4 regions of the Peribacillus sp. CSMR9 genome follow, and region 3 is predicted to be linked to each of the others. Evidence: riboswitches for the same ligand, from Rfam matches in the RefSeq annotation. Region 3 holds a riboswitch; each other region holds the start of a gene.
The links. A riboswitch is a leader RNA that binds a small molecule or an ion and turns the genes downstream of it on or off. The one in region 3 is predicted to bind S-adenosylmethionine.
Positions count from the first base shown of each region.

Region 1: another riboswitch for S-adenosylmethionine. It lies ahead of mtnW (2,3-diketo-5-methylthiopentyl-1-phosphate enolase); the one in region 3 lies ahead of N9I19_RS14970 (sugar ABC transporter substrate-binding protein).
Region 2: another riboswitch for S-adenosylmethionine. It lies ahead of N9I19_RS22315 (ABC transporter permease); the one in region 3 lies ahead of N9I19_RS14970 (sugar ABC transporter substrate-binding protein).
Region 4: another riboswitch for S-adenosylmethionine. It lies ahead of N9I19_RS09390 (Na+/H+ antiporter NhaC family protein); the one in region 3 lies ahead of N9I19_RS14970 (sugar ABC transporter substrate-binding protein).

Region 1 covers NZ_JAOPHO010000003.1:98,334-102,550, reverse strand. Annotated here, with positions in the region: gene N9I19_RS03630 (carbon-nitrogen family hydrolase) at 1-487, opposite strand, end outside; gene N9I19_RS03625 (pyridoxal phosphate-dependent aminotransferase) at 587-1,759, shown strand; SAM riboswitch class I at 1,889-2,041, shown strand; gene mtnW (2,3-diketo-5-methylthiopentyl-1-phosphate enolase) at 2,147-3,379, shown strand; gene N9I19_RS03615 (2-hydroxy-3-keto-5-methylthiopentenyl-1-phosphate phosphatase) at 3,386-4,045, shown strand; gene N9I19_RS03610 (methylthioribulose 1-phosphate dehydratase) at 4,042-4,217, shown strand, end outside.
Region 2 covers NZ_JAOPHO010000089.1:4,445-8,661, forward strand. Annotated here, with positions in the region: gene N9I19_RS22305 (BlaR1 family beta-lactam sensor/signal transducer) at 1-1,056, shown strand, start outside; gene blaI (penicillinase repressor BlaI) at 1,037-1,417, shown strand; SAM riboswitch class I at 1,796-1,906, shown strand; partial or broken gene N9I19_RS22315 (ABC transporter permease) at 1,999-2,128, shown strand; gene N9I19_RS22320 (MetQ/NlpA family ABC transporter substrate-binding protein) at 2,206-3,045, shown strand; partial or broken gene N9I19_RS22325 (ATP-binding protein) at 3,495-4,217, opposite strand, start outside.
Region 3 covers NZ_JAOPHO010000032.1:39,485-43,701, forward strand. Annotated here, with positions in the region: gene N9I19_RS14965 (GTPase domain-containing protein) at 1-1,644, shown strand, start outside; SAM riboswitch class I at 1,741-1,846, shown strand; gene N9I19_RS14970 (sugar ABC transporter substrate-binding protein) at 1,963-3,075, shown strand; gene N9I19_RS14975 (sugar ABC transporter ATP-binding protein) at 3,132-4,217, shown strand, end outside.
Region 4 covers NZ_JAOPHO010000014.1:13,947-18,163, forward strand. Annotated here, with positions in the region: partial or broken gene gltS (sodium/glutamate symporter) at 1-569, shown strand, start outside; gene N9I19_RS09380 (hypothetical protein) at 847-1,002, shown strand; gene N9I19_RS09385 (SOS response-associated peptidase) at 1,063-1,734, shown strand; SAM riboswitch class I at 2,058-2,165, shown strand; gene N9I19_RS09390 (Na+/H+ antiporter NhaC family protein) at 2,358-3,674, shown strand; gene N9I19_RS25215 (hypothetical protein) at 3,883-4,005, opposite strand; gene N9I19_RS09400 (chromate transporter) at 4,145-4,217, opposite strand, start outside.

The DNA of each region.
Region 1 (4,217 bases), on a different contig from region 3:
CACCTTGAACAGCATGGGCTCGCTGCCATTCAGGGAAGCGGATGTCATAACAAATGAATCCAGCACATATTTTTTCATCAAGAGTGAATAAACCTTCTTTTTCACCTGGCTGCAGGTAGCGATGTTCATCCATCAATTGAAATAAGTGAAGCTTATCATACTCTTTAATGAGTTTGCCATCCTTATTGATGATGATCATGGTGTTATAGAAACCCTTGCTCGTTTTTTTGGCAATGGAACCGCCTACGATGTGAATCTCGTGTTTCCTTGCCTGTGTTTTAAGGAATTCAATCGTTTTTTCCGCCTCTTGATCAGCAATCTCATTTAACCTGGTCAAGTCGTATCCAGTTGTCCAAAGCTCTGGTAAAATGACGATATCGGGTTCTGACCGTGCTGCTTCTTCCAACCATTGTTCCGCAACCTGAAAATTGATATCCGGTTGCCCGAATGCTATATCCATTTGAATACAAGCTATTTTCCACTTCATCGTTTAAAACCCCCACATGTAAAAAATGCTTTACAAGACTATGATAAACATATATCATTTGTGACTAGAATTTCAAGAAATTTCAGAGAAGGTGTATAAATGTTGCAATTCGAAAAATCCGGAAAGCTTCAGGACCTGCCAAAGCAGTTTTTTGCCTCACTTGTCGCAAAAGTCAATGCGATTACGGCGCAAGGACATGATGTCATTAATTTAGGCCAGGGAAATCCTGATCAACCGACGCCTGAACATATCGTGAAAAGTTTACAGACTGCCGCTGAAAGATCGATTAATCATAAATATTCACCATTCCGGGGACATCAATATTTAAAGGATGCCGCTGCCGTCTTTTATGAACGTGAATATGGAGTCAAGCTGGATCCAAATAGTGAAGTGGCAATTCTCTTTGGAGGAAAGGCAGGTCTTGTCGAACTGCCGCAGTGTTTATTAAATCCAGGTGATACGATCCTGGTTCCTGATCCCGGCTATCCGGATTATCTTTCAGGTGTAGTGTTAGCCCAGGCAAAAACCGAATTCATGCCCTTGACAGAAGAAAATGGTTTTCTTCCGAATTACAAAGTTATACATAAAGACGTGCTTGATAAAGCCAAAATGATGTTCTTGAACTATCCGAATAATCCCACTGGTGCTTCTGCAACTGAAAGTTTTTTTGATGAAACCGTCTCCCACGCAAGAGAGCATTCAATTTGTGTGGTCCACGATTTCGCTTATGGAGCGATAGGGTTCGACGGAAAAAAACCGACAAGCTTTCTCCAGGCAAAGGGAGCGAAGGATGTAGGAATAGAAATATACACACTATCGAAAACATACAATATGGCAGGGTGGAGAGTTGGCTTCGCAATGGGGAATAAAAGTGTCATAGAAGCTCTTGAACTATTACAAGACCATCTATATGTGAGTCTCTTCCCGGCGATACAGGAAGCAGCGGCAAGTGCATTGCTTGACTCGCAGAGCTGTGTAGAGGAATTAGTGAAGATGTATGAGGGGCGCAGGAATGTTTTCATTGAGGGATTAAGGGCAATCGGCTGGGAAGTCAAAGCTCCTGAAGCATCGTTTTTTGCCTGGCTCAAGGTACCAAAAGGTTTTACGTCAGAGAGTTTTGCAGACTATTTATTAACGCATGCCCACGTAGCTGTTGCCGCAGGGAATGGATTCGGTGAATTTGGCGAGGGTTACGTAAGGGTAGGGCTTCTGACTTCGGAAGAGCGGTTAAAAGAGGCTGTGGAACGAATTCGCACACTAAACTTGTTTTAACGAAGGATTGAGGTAACCAATCTATCTCACCGTTAAATGGTTAAAAACGTATTGACAAAGTATGGATTACCTGTCAGAATACAAAATAAATTCTAAATCTTTCGATACTTGTAACTATATATCAGCGTTTTCTTATTTTGAGCAGGTGGAGGGACTAGCCCTATGAAGCCCAGCAACCGACCGTAATTCCATTGTAAAATGGGGCGGAATTCTTCGCCGGATTTTCATGAAATCCACAAGGCACGGTGCTAATTCTTGCAGCCAATGGCTGGGAGATAAGAAGATGGCTTTTTAAAGCCTCTTCTTATATGAAGGGGCTTTTACCATTTAGAGCAATGCCAGGTTAATGACTTCGAGAGTTAACTAACGTGTAATAGGAGTGATCAGATGAGCGAGATAGTCGCTACTTATTTAATTCATGACTTTAATGGAAATCATGAGAAAAAAGCAGAGAGCATTGCCTTAGGTTTGACTGTGGGGACATGGACGGACCTGCCCCAATTGGTCCAGAAGCAACTGGAAAAGCATAAGGGACGTGTAGTATCCGTAACGCCACTATCTGAAGAAGAGAGGGCAAACGGCTACTTTAATCGTAAAGTGTACCGTTCGCTAATTAAAATTGCCTATCCGGCAGGGAATTTCTCTAATGATTTACCTGCAATCCTTACGACGGTCTTCGGCAAACTTTCATTGGACGGTGAAATAAAACTGATCGACCTGGATTTTGTCGGTGCTATTCAAAAAGCGTTCCCGGGACCGCAATTTGGCATTACAGGCATAAGGGAAAAGATTGAGGTATTTAACAGGCCCCTGGTGATGAGCATCTTTAAAGGTGTATTAGGAAGGGATCTAACCTTCCATAATGAGCAACTGAAGCAACAAGCGTTAGGAGGTGTCGACCTAGTTAAAGATGATGAGATTCTCTTTGACCAGGAACAGACTCCATTTTTCGATAGAATAAAAACGGGAAAAAGAATTTTGAATGAAGTCTTTGAAACCACTGGCCACCGAACTTTATATGCTGTCAATCTATCAGGGAAAACATTTGATTTATTGGATAAGGCGAAGCAAGCGGCTGAAGCAGGGGCAGATGCATTATTGTTCAACGTTCATACATATGGTTTGGATGTATTGCAAGCCTTGAGTGAACATGATCATATCAAACTACCGATCATGGCGCACCCCGCATATAGCGGGGCATTGGCAGCTTCATCATTTTATGGGATCGGCTATCCATTATTGCTTGGTAAATTAGTGAGGTTATCAGGAGCGGATTTATCCTTGTTCCCATCACCTTATGGAAATGTCGCACTTGAAAAAAAGGAAACATTAGCGATTGCTGAAGCTCTTACAAAAGATGAATTTTCATGGAAAAAGGCCTTCCCTGTACCTTCTGCAGGCATTCATCCCGGCATGGTTCCCGACCTGATCAAGGATTTTGGGCTGGACAGTGTCATTAATGCCGGAGGTGGAATTCATGGACACCCTGACGGAGCAGAGGGCGGTGCCAAGGCATTCCGTTCTGCTGTTGAAGCCGTACTCGCAGGAAAGGACCTATCAGAAGCGGCGGCTGAGGAAGAAGGACTAAAAAAAGCTCTTGTTTTATGGGGAGGATTGTAAGAAATAATGAAACCGATCATCTTTTGCGATTTCGATGGAACGATCACCAACACAGATAATATCATTTCTATCATGAAAAAATTTGCGCCTCCGGAGTGGGAAAAGTTGAAAGACGATGTCCTTGAGCAAAAAATCAGTATATCTTCAGGGGTCGGTGATATGTTTTCCTTGCTTGATAGTGGCTTGAAGGATGACATCATTCAATATGTATGCGAGACGGCCGGCATTCGTCCAGGATTTAATGAATTCGTTGAGTATACGAAAAAAGCCAATATCCCTTTATATATTGTAAGCGGGGGCATGGATTTTTTCATTGCACCTCTTTTAAATGATATCTTGCCAGCAGATTCCGTTTATTGCAACAATGCATTTTTTGATAAGGAAAAGATTTATATTGAGTGGCCACATGCTTGTGATGAGCAATGTAATAATGATTGCGGTTGCTGTAAGCCATCAATTATGAGGAAAATTACGGGTCCGGAAGATTTTAAACTCGTTATTGGAGATTCAGTAACGGATTTTGAAGCGGCAAAACAGGCCGATTTTGTCATAGCCCGTGACATGCTGCTTGAGAATTGTGATAGAGAAGGGATTTCTCATCAAGGTTTTGAGACGTTTTATGATGTAATTGATATTTTAAAGCGGCGGGAGGAGGTAAAGGCGTGAACACACATACTGAAGAATGGCTGGAGCTAGCCGATATTAAAGCTGAACTGGCCCAAAGGGATTGGTTTATGGGAACAAGCGGGAACTTGTCCATCCGCGAGCCCAAAAGTCCTTTCTTTTATATTTCGGCAAGCGGTAAGGATAAAAGGAAGCAATCGGATTCGGACTTTTT
Region 2 (4,217 bases), on a different contig from region 3:
ACATCTGTTTTACAGTTACTTGATGATAACTCTTTTAGTGAATATGGAAATACTATCATTAATTTTTTGGATCTTTCAAAACGGTCAAGTAATCTACAGTTAGTGACACAATTAAACGGTTCCAAGCTTCAAATCAAAAAACGAATTGAACAAATTTCTGCCTATAAGCATTCCACAAAAAAATCGATAAGAAAAAGCGTCTTTATTTATGTGTTGGCCAGTATCATTTTGACAATCCAATTACCTTTCGTTTTCGCATTTGCGACGGAAAAAGACCGATACTATTTTAAAAATGACAGAGTAGTTTATGAGGATTTACATCAATTCTTTAAAGGGTATGAAGGAAGCTTTGTTTTATATGATCATAACGCACAGCAATATCGCATTTATAATGAAGAGAAAAGTACTTTGCGGGTATCACCCGATTCCACATACAAAATCTATAGTGCCTTATTTGCACTAGAATCAAATGTGATATCACCCGAAGAATCCACTCTTTCCTGGGATGGGAATGAGCAACCCTATGAAGCTTGGAATAAGGATCAGGATGTCTCATCCGCTTTACAAAATTCGGTAAACTGGTATTTCCAAGAATTAGATCGCAGAACGGGATTTGAAACAATACAATCCAATCTGCAAGCGATAAACTATGGAAATTCCGATGTATCTGGGGAATTGGGTGAATTCTGGCTCGAATCCTCATTGAAAATTTCTCCAGTCGAGCAAGTCCAACTGCTGAAAGCCTTTTATTACAATCAATTGCGATATAAGGAAATGCATATCCAAGCTGTGAAGGACGCCCTGCTCTTAGAAAAGAATGAGGAAGCTCGCCTATCAGGAAAAACAGGTACAGGAACAGTGAATGGAAAAAACATCAATGGTTGGTTTATCGGGTATGTAGAGACGAAGAACGATACTTATTTCTTTGCTACCAATATACAAAATGAAGATGATTCATCTGGAAGCAAGGCGGGAGAAATTACTTTATCAATTTTAAAAGATTTAGGAATCTATAAAGAAAATGGAGGGGAGAAAAATGGAGAAAAACATTCCTAGCATATCAGAATCAGAATGGGAAATCATGAACGTGCTTTGGGATAAAGCCCCTCAAACAGCAAATGACATCATAGTTTCCTTACAGGAGAGTACCGATTGGAAGCCGAAAACCATACGCACTCTTCTCGATCGATTGGTTCAAAAAGATGTAGTAGGTGTCGATAAAAATCTAAGAATTTACACCTTTTACCCGCTCTATACACAGGAAGAGTGCCAGCGTGCCGAGACCGAATCATTTATCAACCGTATCTATGGAGGTACCCTGAAATCCATGCTTGTCCAATTCATTCAGGAAGATGCCCTATCTGATGATGATATCAATGAACTACGCTTTATTTTAAATAAAACACCTAAAAAATAATACTATAAAAAAGCGATTTGGGATTTTTCCAAATCGCTTTTTTCGGTCGAAATCGAAATAGCCGCGGACATATTTCCCATGTAATTATCTGCGTAGTTTGATACGAAAAAAATCAGAACTTTCGTCTTAATAATAGTTATGCATGAATTTAATTCAATAGATGTTTTTTATCACGCTTCTTGATAGTGAAGGCTTCTGCAGGGCCTGGAACAAGCAATCGTAAGGGCTACAGGAATAAAACATTTAACACAATCATCCGCAAATTCAAATTAATTGAACAATTTTTTGATTGACACTACCATATGGTCATGATAAGATCACTCTCATACTATATTTACTGAATTTAAAATATTTCGTTTAATTGAATATAATGTTTGACTCTTATCAAGAGAGGTGGAGGGACTGTGCCCTGTGAAGCCCGGCAACCGTCAGTTAATTAACTGATATGGTGCCAATTCCTGCAAAGCAATGTGCTTTGGAAGATGAGAGAAAGGATTGTTTAACCAACCTTTCTACTCATGTGTAGAAAGGTTTTTTTGAGGAGAAAAAACTTTCCTTTCCCCTACAAACTAACATACTAAGAGCTGCTGCCAGCATTAATTTCAGGTATTACAGTTACAACAATCCTTCTAGTTGGTTGCTGGGGCTGGTGCAGGTGGTTTAGGTAATTTGTTATATCTTGAAGGGTTTCAGCTCAATAATAATGATGTTTAGTCATTGTGTTTTATTCAATTTATAGGTGATATATGTACAACAAAAATAGATAAACGATAAGGGAGAAATGAATTATGAAAAAGTGGATATCAACTTTAGCAGTTTCCTCAGCATTAGTATTAAGTTTAGCAGCTTGCGGTACGACTAACAGCGGATCAGATTCTTCAGACAAAGAAAAGAAAATCCTTGTGGGTGCATCAAACATTCCACATGCTGAAATTTTAGAAGAGGCAAAGCCATTATTAAAGGAAAAGGGAATTGATTTAGAAATTAAAACATTCCAAGATTATATTATTCCGAACACAGCGTTAGCTGATAAAGAGATTGATGCAAATTATTTCCAACACGTTCCATATCTTAAATCAGTGTTAAAAGAGAATCCAGACTATGACTTTGTAAATGCGGGTGCTATTCATATTGAGCCAATCGGCATTTACTCTAAAAAGTATGATAGCTTAAAAGATCTTCCAAAAAACGGTACAGTTATTATGCGTAATGCTGTAGCTGAACAAGGACGTATTCTATCTATTTTTGAAAAAGAAGGCGTTATTAAGCTAAAAGAAGGCATCAATAAAACAGAAGCTACGATTAATGATATTGTAGAAAATCCTAAAAACTTAACTTTTAATGCAGATATAGAAGGTGGCCTATTACCTCAAATTTATAATAACAACGAAGGTGATGCGGTTGTTATTAATGCGAACTATGCGTTAGATGCAGGGCTAGATCCGCTTAAAGACCCAATCGCTGTTGAATCGGGTGAAGATAATCCATATGCAAACATTATCACTGTACGTAAGGGCGATGAAAATAAAGAGACAGTAAAAGCGTTAGTAGAAGTACTTCGCTCTAAAGAAATACAAGACTTCATTACTAAAAAATATAAAGGTGCAGTCATACCTGTATCTAAATAAAACACCCTTTCATGAACTATACCCCGAATAATGGACACTTCGAAAAAGGTCCATTACTCGGGGTTCTTCTATGTCTATACACTAGAAAAGCAAAAAATCAGTTTACAAAAAGCAGCTTAATAGAAGCTACAAAAAAACTTAAAGCGTAAATTTCTTAAACATAAATACTTAACTAAACTCAAATTCTTAAGGAGGAAGCCCTACTATGAATTTTAAAATGCAAAACAAACAAAATCAACTAATTGAGAGAATTACGGATCAACATCTAGTTATTCTGTGTGGATATTGCCGTCGTCACGGTCAATCCTCTCCATGTCAAAAGAAACTAAGAAAATCGTGATAATATGCAATCCAAAAGTGATATAAAGATTACATAAAATATTGTATAAGATATACCAATCATTCAATATTTGTAAGTAGTCATATCCAGTCGACACCGACGTATGTAATCACCGAAAAGCCTTTCCCATGAAAGAAATTAAAAGAATCCTTTGATAAGAAAGAAAATAGATGGGAAGAATAACATTAACTGTTGTTCCTTTATTCATTTCACTTTCAATAACTATCTTTCCTTGATGTGCTTTCACAATTTCATAGCAGATCATTAACCCTAAGCCAACCCCTTTTTCTTTGATACTATAAAAAGGTTCTCCAAGATATGGGATACGTTCTCTTGGAATCCCACATCCTTGATCGATAAAACAAATACTTACTTGATGACTATCAAGTGTATCGATTTGAACCAAAATTTCTCCTCCCGTTGACATCGCTTCAATTGCATTTTCTAAGATATTGATAAACACTTGTTTTATTTGGTTTCCTTCACAAGGTATGTAGGGAATTTCTGATTTAAGCTCTGTTCTGATCTGTATATTTTTCATCATTGCTTGAGGTTGCAATAGCGTTATAACTTGTTCTGCTAACATGCTCAAATTATTGAGTTGAACCTTTACTGCTTGTGGTTTAGCTACTATCATAAATCTATTTGTGATTACTTCTATTTGTTCAATTTCTGATGATATTACATCTATGTACCACTGATTTTCTTTATTTTTCATTGATTGTATTAGTTGTATAAATCCTTTAATAGTTGTTAGTGGATTTCGAATTTCATGAGCTATTGCTGTAGCTAATTTTCCTACCACATCAAGCTTCTCTGATTTTCGCAGTAA
Region 3 (4,217 bases):
GAGGGGCTTAAGGATACCGGAAATTTCAATCTTCTTCTTGTGGGAAGTACAGGAAATGGCAAGACATCCTTTATACAGTCAATAGTTGGCGAGAGCATCGCTGCCGAAGATCATTCTTCACTAGTCAGCGTCAAAGACGGGGATGATTTGGAAATCCTTGAAATTACCGATACAGATAGCAAGGTTGTCATGGAGCTAACTGAATTGGATGAAACACGCCGCCAGCGCGGGACTATTGTCGATGTGACGCTTATTAGTGACTATCTTAGAAATAATCGTCTGCGATTATTGGATACACCGGGGTTCAATGGGGAAAAAAGCGTGGAATCGGATTTCCAAGGCTATTTACATGGCAGTGATGGCCTGATGTTCGTTCTTGATGCCCGGGCGCCTTTCACCGGTAGTGAACGGGACCTGTTATTGGAAATTCAAATGATGGCTCCGAAACTGCCGATTCATTTCTTATTAAATAAAATGGATACGATATACAGTGATCAAGTCGCGGTCCGGATGGAAGACGAAACATGGGATAAAGTGAATGCATATTTCCCGAATGCGAAAGTGTTCGCTTTCTCTAAACTTTATGACAGCAAGCAGCAGTTGAATGACCTTTCTGCATTCCTTCAATCGAATTATCAAGATGATAATTGGAAAGAAAGAAGATCTGAAAAAATCCTTGCTTTCATTCGTAAAACTTTATCTTATCTGTTAGAAAAACGGACAGCCAATGAACGGAAATGCGAGCATTCCATCTCTTGGAATGAACAGATGGAAGTCAAATTGAATGGTGCGGTCAATCAACTGGCTGATTTAGAAAAAGAAAAAAGTGAAAATATCATAAGGTCGTACCGTGTGCTTAAGGATGAAGTGAAAAGTCAGCTTTCTTCTAAAATTCCTGAATTACTGAGGGATTGCTCTAAATCGTTAACGGAAAGCAGTGATTTCAGTCAGGTCCATATACAGTTGAACCATGAAATGAATGAGCGGATTCAAGCCTTCATTTCTGACAAGATCATGCCTCAATATTACCGTTCTCTTCAAGATTGGATTGCTAGTTCCCAAATGGAGTTCTCACAAAGCCAACAGTTTATGGATGAGATGAGTGCCGGATTCAATGAATTATACAAAGAAGAACGGATTATGCTGGCAGGTGACTTCAGGGTATTGGATGACTGGCGCCGTGATGCCGACCGGATGACAAGCAGTATCCGCATCGATGACGTTAATATCCTTTTGCGAAGGACTCCATCACAATTGCTGCTTAAAGGAGCAGGAAAGCTGTTTGGGGCAATACCGCAAAATAAAGCCAATATGTACAATCGTTATAAGAAATACTTGGAAAGTGAAGATTACCAGGATGTTGCGGAAATGATCACTGAACGCTTCCTTACCCAATTTGGATTGTTTGAAAAATCTTTAGATCGGGACATCTCACTTTTCTATCGCAGCTCATTTGCCTTACTTCAAAAAACAATAGAGCAAACGCAGACAGAAATTAAAGACTACCAGGCTACATTGGAGCATATGAAAGAAAATCCGGAAGTTTACCGTGATCCGATCACTGTGTTCGAAGTGAAACTACGTCAGTTGGAGAGACTTGAAAAAATTGAGAAAAAGCGTCTAGCCCAGCTTCAAAGAAAATAAAAGTAGCAGGAAACATTTCGAATATTCGAAAAACTATTGACTTTACGACTATATCCCTATAAAGTGATAATTACGAAAAACGTAACACGATATATTCTCTTATCAAGAGTGGCGGAGGGACTGGCCCTAAGATGCCCAGCAACCGTTCCATTAGGAATTGGTGCTAAATCCTGCAAAACAGAAATGTTTTGACAGATAAGAGAGGGATAAGTCTGCAATACAGCTGATTAAACCTCTCTATTACTAGAGAGGTTTTTATTTTATGATTTACACCAACTTAACTGATAAGAATAATAAGAGAATGTGGAGGGAAACAAGATGGGAAGATCTATTAAAGGGATATTCGTTTCAGCCATCGCTTCGGCGTTGCTTTTAACGGGTTGTTCTACAGGACAGAGTTCCACAGAATCGAAGAAAGAAGAAAAAGTATCATTTGAAAATGTACCGGAAAGATTTGCTGATGGGGAAGGGGCCAAAATCAAAGTGATCCGTAAAATTGGCGGTGATGATCATACGGCCCAATACCTTGCTGGAGCGAAGGAAGAAGGAGAAGCAATGGGCTTTCAAGTGGATACGTATACAGCCAATGGGGATACGGCTAAATTCCATGATGCGATCGCGCAGGCTTTGCAGGAAGATTATGACGGCTATATCATCTCCCATGGTGATGATGCAGCAACAGTGAATGACGTTCAAAAGTTGGTTGATGCAGGTAAAAGCGTTGTCACATTCGATTCAATTAGCGATTTATCTAAAATAGAAGGTGTGACATTAACTTCACAGGATGATGAAGCGTTGGCAACACTGGCTTTTGATAAACTGATAGAAGAACAGAAAGGTGAAGCGGCGATTGCTTACCTTTGGGTGGATGGTTTTCCTCCAATGGTGAGAAGAAATTCAGTTTATCAGGAAAAATTAAAAGAAAACCCTGGAATTAGGGAAGTCGAAAGATTCGGAGTGGCATCTGCAGATACTGCGGTTCAAACACAAAATGCAGTAGCCGCAATGCTGAATAAATACCCAAAAGGTAAATTGGATGCCATTTTCGCAACATGGGATGCCTTCGCTATCGGTGCCGCCCGGGCGATTAAAGAAGCGGGCCGCGATGAAGTGAAGATATACGGAATTGATGTATCGAATGCAGATCTTCAGGAAATCCAATCGGCCGCTAGCTCATGGTCCTACACGGCAGCCGTCGATCCCAAGTTGATTGGTGCAGTGAATATGAGGATATTGGCAAAAAAATTAGCGGGCGAAAAAACACCGCAAACCTATGACTTAGAGGCTTCACTTATTTCACAAAAGCAAATCCAAGCCTCAAAAGAAGCCGTAAACATGGCAAATCTGTCTGGTATTGTCGAAGGATGGGGTGTATCAACGGAATTTGAAGAAGATTGGATGAAAGTTTTGAAAGCTCATTATAAAAAGTAAAAGGGGACACTCTCTTTCAAGTGAAGGGAGTGTCTGTTCAATAAGGGGGAATGGACATGGGCACGCAACTAGAAATGAAGAAAATCTCGATTGAATTTCCAGGAGTGAAGGCGCTTAGTGAAGTTGACTTTTCTATACAATCAGGGGCAACCCACGCATTGGTCGGTGCAAACGGAGCAGGGAAATCGACGTTAATGAAGGTTTTATCGGGAGCCCATGCTCATTATTCAGGTGACATTTTTATTGATGGGATAAAGCAGGATATCCGCTCGCCCAAAGTGGCGCAGGAACAGGGTATTCAAATAGTTTATCAGGAAGTAGATACGGCCCTCATCCCTTATTTAACCGTTGGGGAAAATATAATGTTGAATGATATGGTCCAAAACATGGGAAAAAAACAGATAGTTCAATGGAAGGAGCTGCACAACCAAGCCTCTTTAATTCTTGAAGATATGAAAATTCGTGTCCCTTCGAAAAAGCTGGTAAGAGACCTTACTTTGGCTGAAAAACAGATGGTCCTGATAGCAAGAGCCGTTTCGACAGAATGCAAATTCCTGATTCTCGACGAACCAACTGCTCCGTTAAGTCATACAGAAACGACAGAACTTTTTCGAATTGTAAATGAATTAAAGCAAAAAGGTGTTGGAGTCATTTTCATTTCACATCGTCTGCCTGAGATTTTTGAAATCTGTGAGGAAATTACGATCATGAGGAATGGGGAGCTTGTCACTTTTCGAAAAATGGAAGACATCACCCGTAACGAAGTGATAGAGAATATGCTAGGGAAAACCATGGATGAACAGTTCCCTGAAGTGAATTCTTCGATTGGCGACGTTATTCTGGAAGTGAGGGGATTGTCAGATACAGAGAAAGTTAAAAATGTCAGTCTGCATATTAAAGCAGGGGAGATAATCGGCTTGGCAGGGTTGGTCGGGGCTGGGAAAACGGAGTTGTGTAAAAGCCTTTTCGGTCATACTTCGATTACAGCAGGTGAAATCATCCTAAATGGCCGTAAGCTTTCTTTGAAATCACCGCACCAAGCAGTAAAAAGCGGTCTGGCACTTATACCTGAGGAACGCAGGAAAGAAGGGGTCCTTGTTCAGGAATCAGTATCGGCGAACTTGACTGCAGCCAGTATCGGC
Region 4 (4,217 bases), on a different contig from region 3:
GGATCAACGCCCAAAACTTCATGATCCAGATTCTGATCATAACATTCTGTATGGCAGCAGGTTCTTACTTAGGAGAGCTTTTCTCGAGTTCAACCGGTTTTGTTTTGCCGAGCTATGTAGGAGCAATGTTTGTAGCAGTTATCGTTAGAAATATTCTTGATGGTTTTAAAAGAGAAGCTGTGGATATGAAAAGCATCGATCTTATCGGAGACATAACATTGGGAATCTTTCTATCTATGGCCTTAATGAGCATAAAACTATGGGAAGTGGCCAATTTGGCATTGCCGATGCTTCTAATTGTTTTCGTCCAGGTATTTTTCATAGTACTACTTGGTACATTGGTATTATTCAGATTACTAGGTAAGAATTATGATGCAGCTGTCATGGTTGGTGGCTTTATCGGACATGGATTAGGGGCAACTCCCAACGCAATGGCAAATATGTCTGCCATTACAGGTCAATTTGGTCCTTCGAGAAGGGCATTTCTTATCGTACCGATCGTAGGGGCATTCCTCATCGACCTTTTTGCTATCCCTATTATCATTACCAGTATAAATTTGTTGAAGTGAAAAACCTTCTGACCAGGCTGTCTTTGATTTTATTCAGGGACAGTCTTTTTTATCTATATGTTATGTTGAATGCAAATGGAAGATTAGAAGCTTCCTTTACTATGAAATGAGGATCTCGGATTGGTTCGGGTGATAAAGCTTAAACGTAATCAAGTTTAATGGAACCACTCTAGGCTCCTCATTAGTGGATTAACCACGACTCTGCTAAAGGTCAATAATGATACTTGGAGGTTTTTGGTTTATAATAACAACCATCTAACATTAGAGGGGGGATCCTATGAATGAATATAATGTAACGGTCAGGAATGGCAGTACCTTAATTTTGTCGGAAATCATTAAAGCTGAAGATGAAAGAGAGGTCCTTGGAACACTTTTGATTTCCAGCGAATTATTCAATCAACCATTTACCGACATCAGGATTTTAGAACGCTGATTTGTACCAGCCCGTTCCATTTGTTACACTGTAATAAATCTTAAAACGGTAGGCGATATTATGTGCGGACGTTTCACCCTTTTCACTGACATTGAAGAAATAAAAGACCGGTTCGATATTCAAGGATCATTTGATGAAGAATACCAATTCAGTTACAATATTGCACCTTCCCACTCCGTGCTATCCGTCATTAATGACGGGGCTAGGAATCGACTTGGATATCTTCGGTGGGGACTCATTCCTTTTTGGGCAAAAGATGAAAAAGTGGGCTACAAAATGATCAATGCCAGAGCGGAATCCATTGCTGAGAAGGCAAGCTTCAAGAATGCGTATAAGAAGAAACGATGCTTGATAATCGCTGATTCCTTTTATGAGTGGAAGAAGGAACCCGAGCGAAAAATACCCATGCGAATAAAGCTTAAGAATCATGCTCCATTTGGTATGGCCGGTCTCTGGGAATCCTGGAAATCTCGAGAGGGCATCAACATTTATTCGTGCTCAGTTATAACGACCGTTCCTAATGAGCTAATGACCAGCATTCATGATCGTATGCCTGTCATCCTAAAACCTGAAGATGAAAAAGATTGGTTGAATCCATCCATTAATGATCCTGCATATCTGCAGCAGTATTTAAAATCATTCGATCCTGAACAGATGGAAGCATTTGAGGTATCGACTGATGTGAACTCAACTAAAAATAATTCACCTAACCTAATACAACAAATTTGCTGAGAGGTCCTTTCTTTAGACCTCTTTTTATTTTTAGTTCCTTCCTGATAAAAGACAGGATTTGGATCATAGTATAACAAGTAAATCATTATTGAAAAAACCTTATTTACTGCACCTGTAAAAGGCCCTTTATAATATTAAGGTCCACATGTGAAATACTTTAAAACTAAACCTTGCGAAAATACATAAAATGCTGTACTCTTATATTTGCTTTTCAATATGGCTTTCGATGTCACTTTCACAAACTCAGATGGTTTCGGCGAGTTTCCAGTCTGGTACTTTTCTGGTGGATATCGTAATATTTGATAAATTATATAATTTAGATCTTCTTATCAAGAGAGACGGAGGGACTGGCCCGAAGATGTCTCGGCAGCAGACTTAATAGGAGTGCTGTGCCAAATCCAGCAGGCTAATTTTTGCCTGAAAGATAAGGGGGGCGTTTTTTATAAATTAAAAGACCTCTTCTTGTTGTTTAAAGGAAGAGGTCTTTTTTTATGCCGACAGTTTTAAAGCTGTTGATTCCATTATTGGGCATATCAGGTTATTATTAGCGTTATTTGCAAAAACTGTTAAAAGAATAAAGGCTGTGACATATGTCATGCGAAAAATAAAAAGAGGTGTTCATCATGAGTGCAAACAATAAAGGGAATCCCTGGGCATTGATCCCATTTGTCGTTTTTTTAATTTTATTTATTGGCTCCGGAATCATCACTAAAGATTTTTATTCATTTCCGGTGATTGTTGCGATTTCTATCGCATCAGCAGCTGCATTGGCAATGAATCGGAAAGAGACTTTCAATGAAAAGGTTGAAATCTTCTGTAAAGGTGCCGGGGACTCCAATATCATGTTAATGGTTATCATTTTCCTTTTGGCTGGCGCTTTTTCCAAGGTTGCAAATGGCATGGGGGCAGTTGAATCAACAGTGAATCTTGCCTTGGCTGTTTTTCCGCAAAATCTATTGATGGTAGGGATTTTCATTATTGCTTGTTTTATTTCTTTATCTATGGGGACAAGCATGGGAACGATTGTTGCCCTAGCACCTATTGGGGTTGGAATTAGTGAGCAAACAGATATTTCGCTTGCCCTTTCAATGGCGGCCGTTATTGGTGGTGCGATGTTTGGGGATAATCTATCCTTCATTTCGGATACAACAATCGCTGCAGTGCGGACACAGGGAACAAAAATGAAGGATAAGTTTAAAGTGAATTTTTTCATCGTTTTACCTGCCGCCATCATCACATGTGCCATCCTTGGAATTTTAACAATGGGTGAACAAGCCGACATTTCCCAACATGCTTATAATTGGGTGAAGATCGTTCCATATCTTTGCGTATTGATCACCGCATTGGCAGGAGTGAATGTGTTTCTGGTCCTTTCCATCGGGATCGTATTTGCCGGAATTATCGGCTTGGCTGATGGAAGTTATCAACCGTTGGGTGTCATTCAAAAAGTTGGGGAAGGAATGGCGGGAATGTATGAAATCTCCTTTCTTGCCATTTTAATAGCAGGTATGGTAGCTGTCATCAAACATAATGGTGGCATCGATTATTTACTCCACCTTGTGACCCGAAATAGCAAATCAAAAAAAGGAGCGGAATTCAGCATTGCCGGGCTTGTTGGTTTGACGAACCTTTCAACGGCAAATAATACGATTTCGATTATCATTGCTGGGCCGCTAGCCAAAAATATTGCCGAGAAATATGGGATTGATCCACGTAAATCGGCGAGCTTACTTGACGTTTTTGCGTGTAGCATCCAAGGGTTGATTCCATATGGGGCACAGCTGCTTGTTGCAGCAGGGGTAGCAAAGATTTCCCCTATAAGCATCTTGCCATATTCATATTACCCAATACTTATTGGACTTTGTGGAATCGTTGCCATCTTGATTGGTTTTCCACGGTTTCAGCCGGGAAATGATGAAGCGAAGAAACGTACTTCTTAAAATGAGAATAATTTTGAAACAACACCCTGAATCATTGGATTCAGGGTGTTGTTTGTATGGTTAAAATACTATAGGAAAAAAACAATAAAAAACGCGAAGTCATCCTCGCTCTTATGCATGATAAATGCTAATCAATGTTTAGAAAGTAACAAAGTCGCTCCTCATCTGAACTATAAATTCGAATTCTCCTGCTTGATATTTCTTTAATTTATGGAACCAACTTTTGCCCATCATCAAAATAACTGCCTAATTCAGGTCCATATTGATGAACGACGGAAAATCCACGTTCCTCCTTCATTTCCACAAAATCACGAAACTCAGGTTGTACCATCGCACCATTTTAAAAAATATGTCTGTTTGATAATGTTTCACTTGAACAAATATTTCGTTTCCATACCGATCAGTCATATTTTCAGTATGTCCAAGATTTAGAGATTACATGGAAGTGTGTTGAACGGAAAAATGAGTCGTTATGAATAGAAGACAACACCAACTAATCCAGAAAGAATAAGGACATAAGCTGGATGCCATCGTAATTTCAAT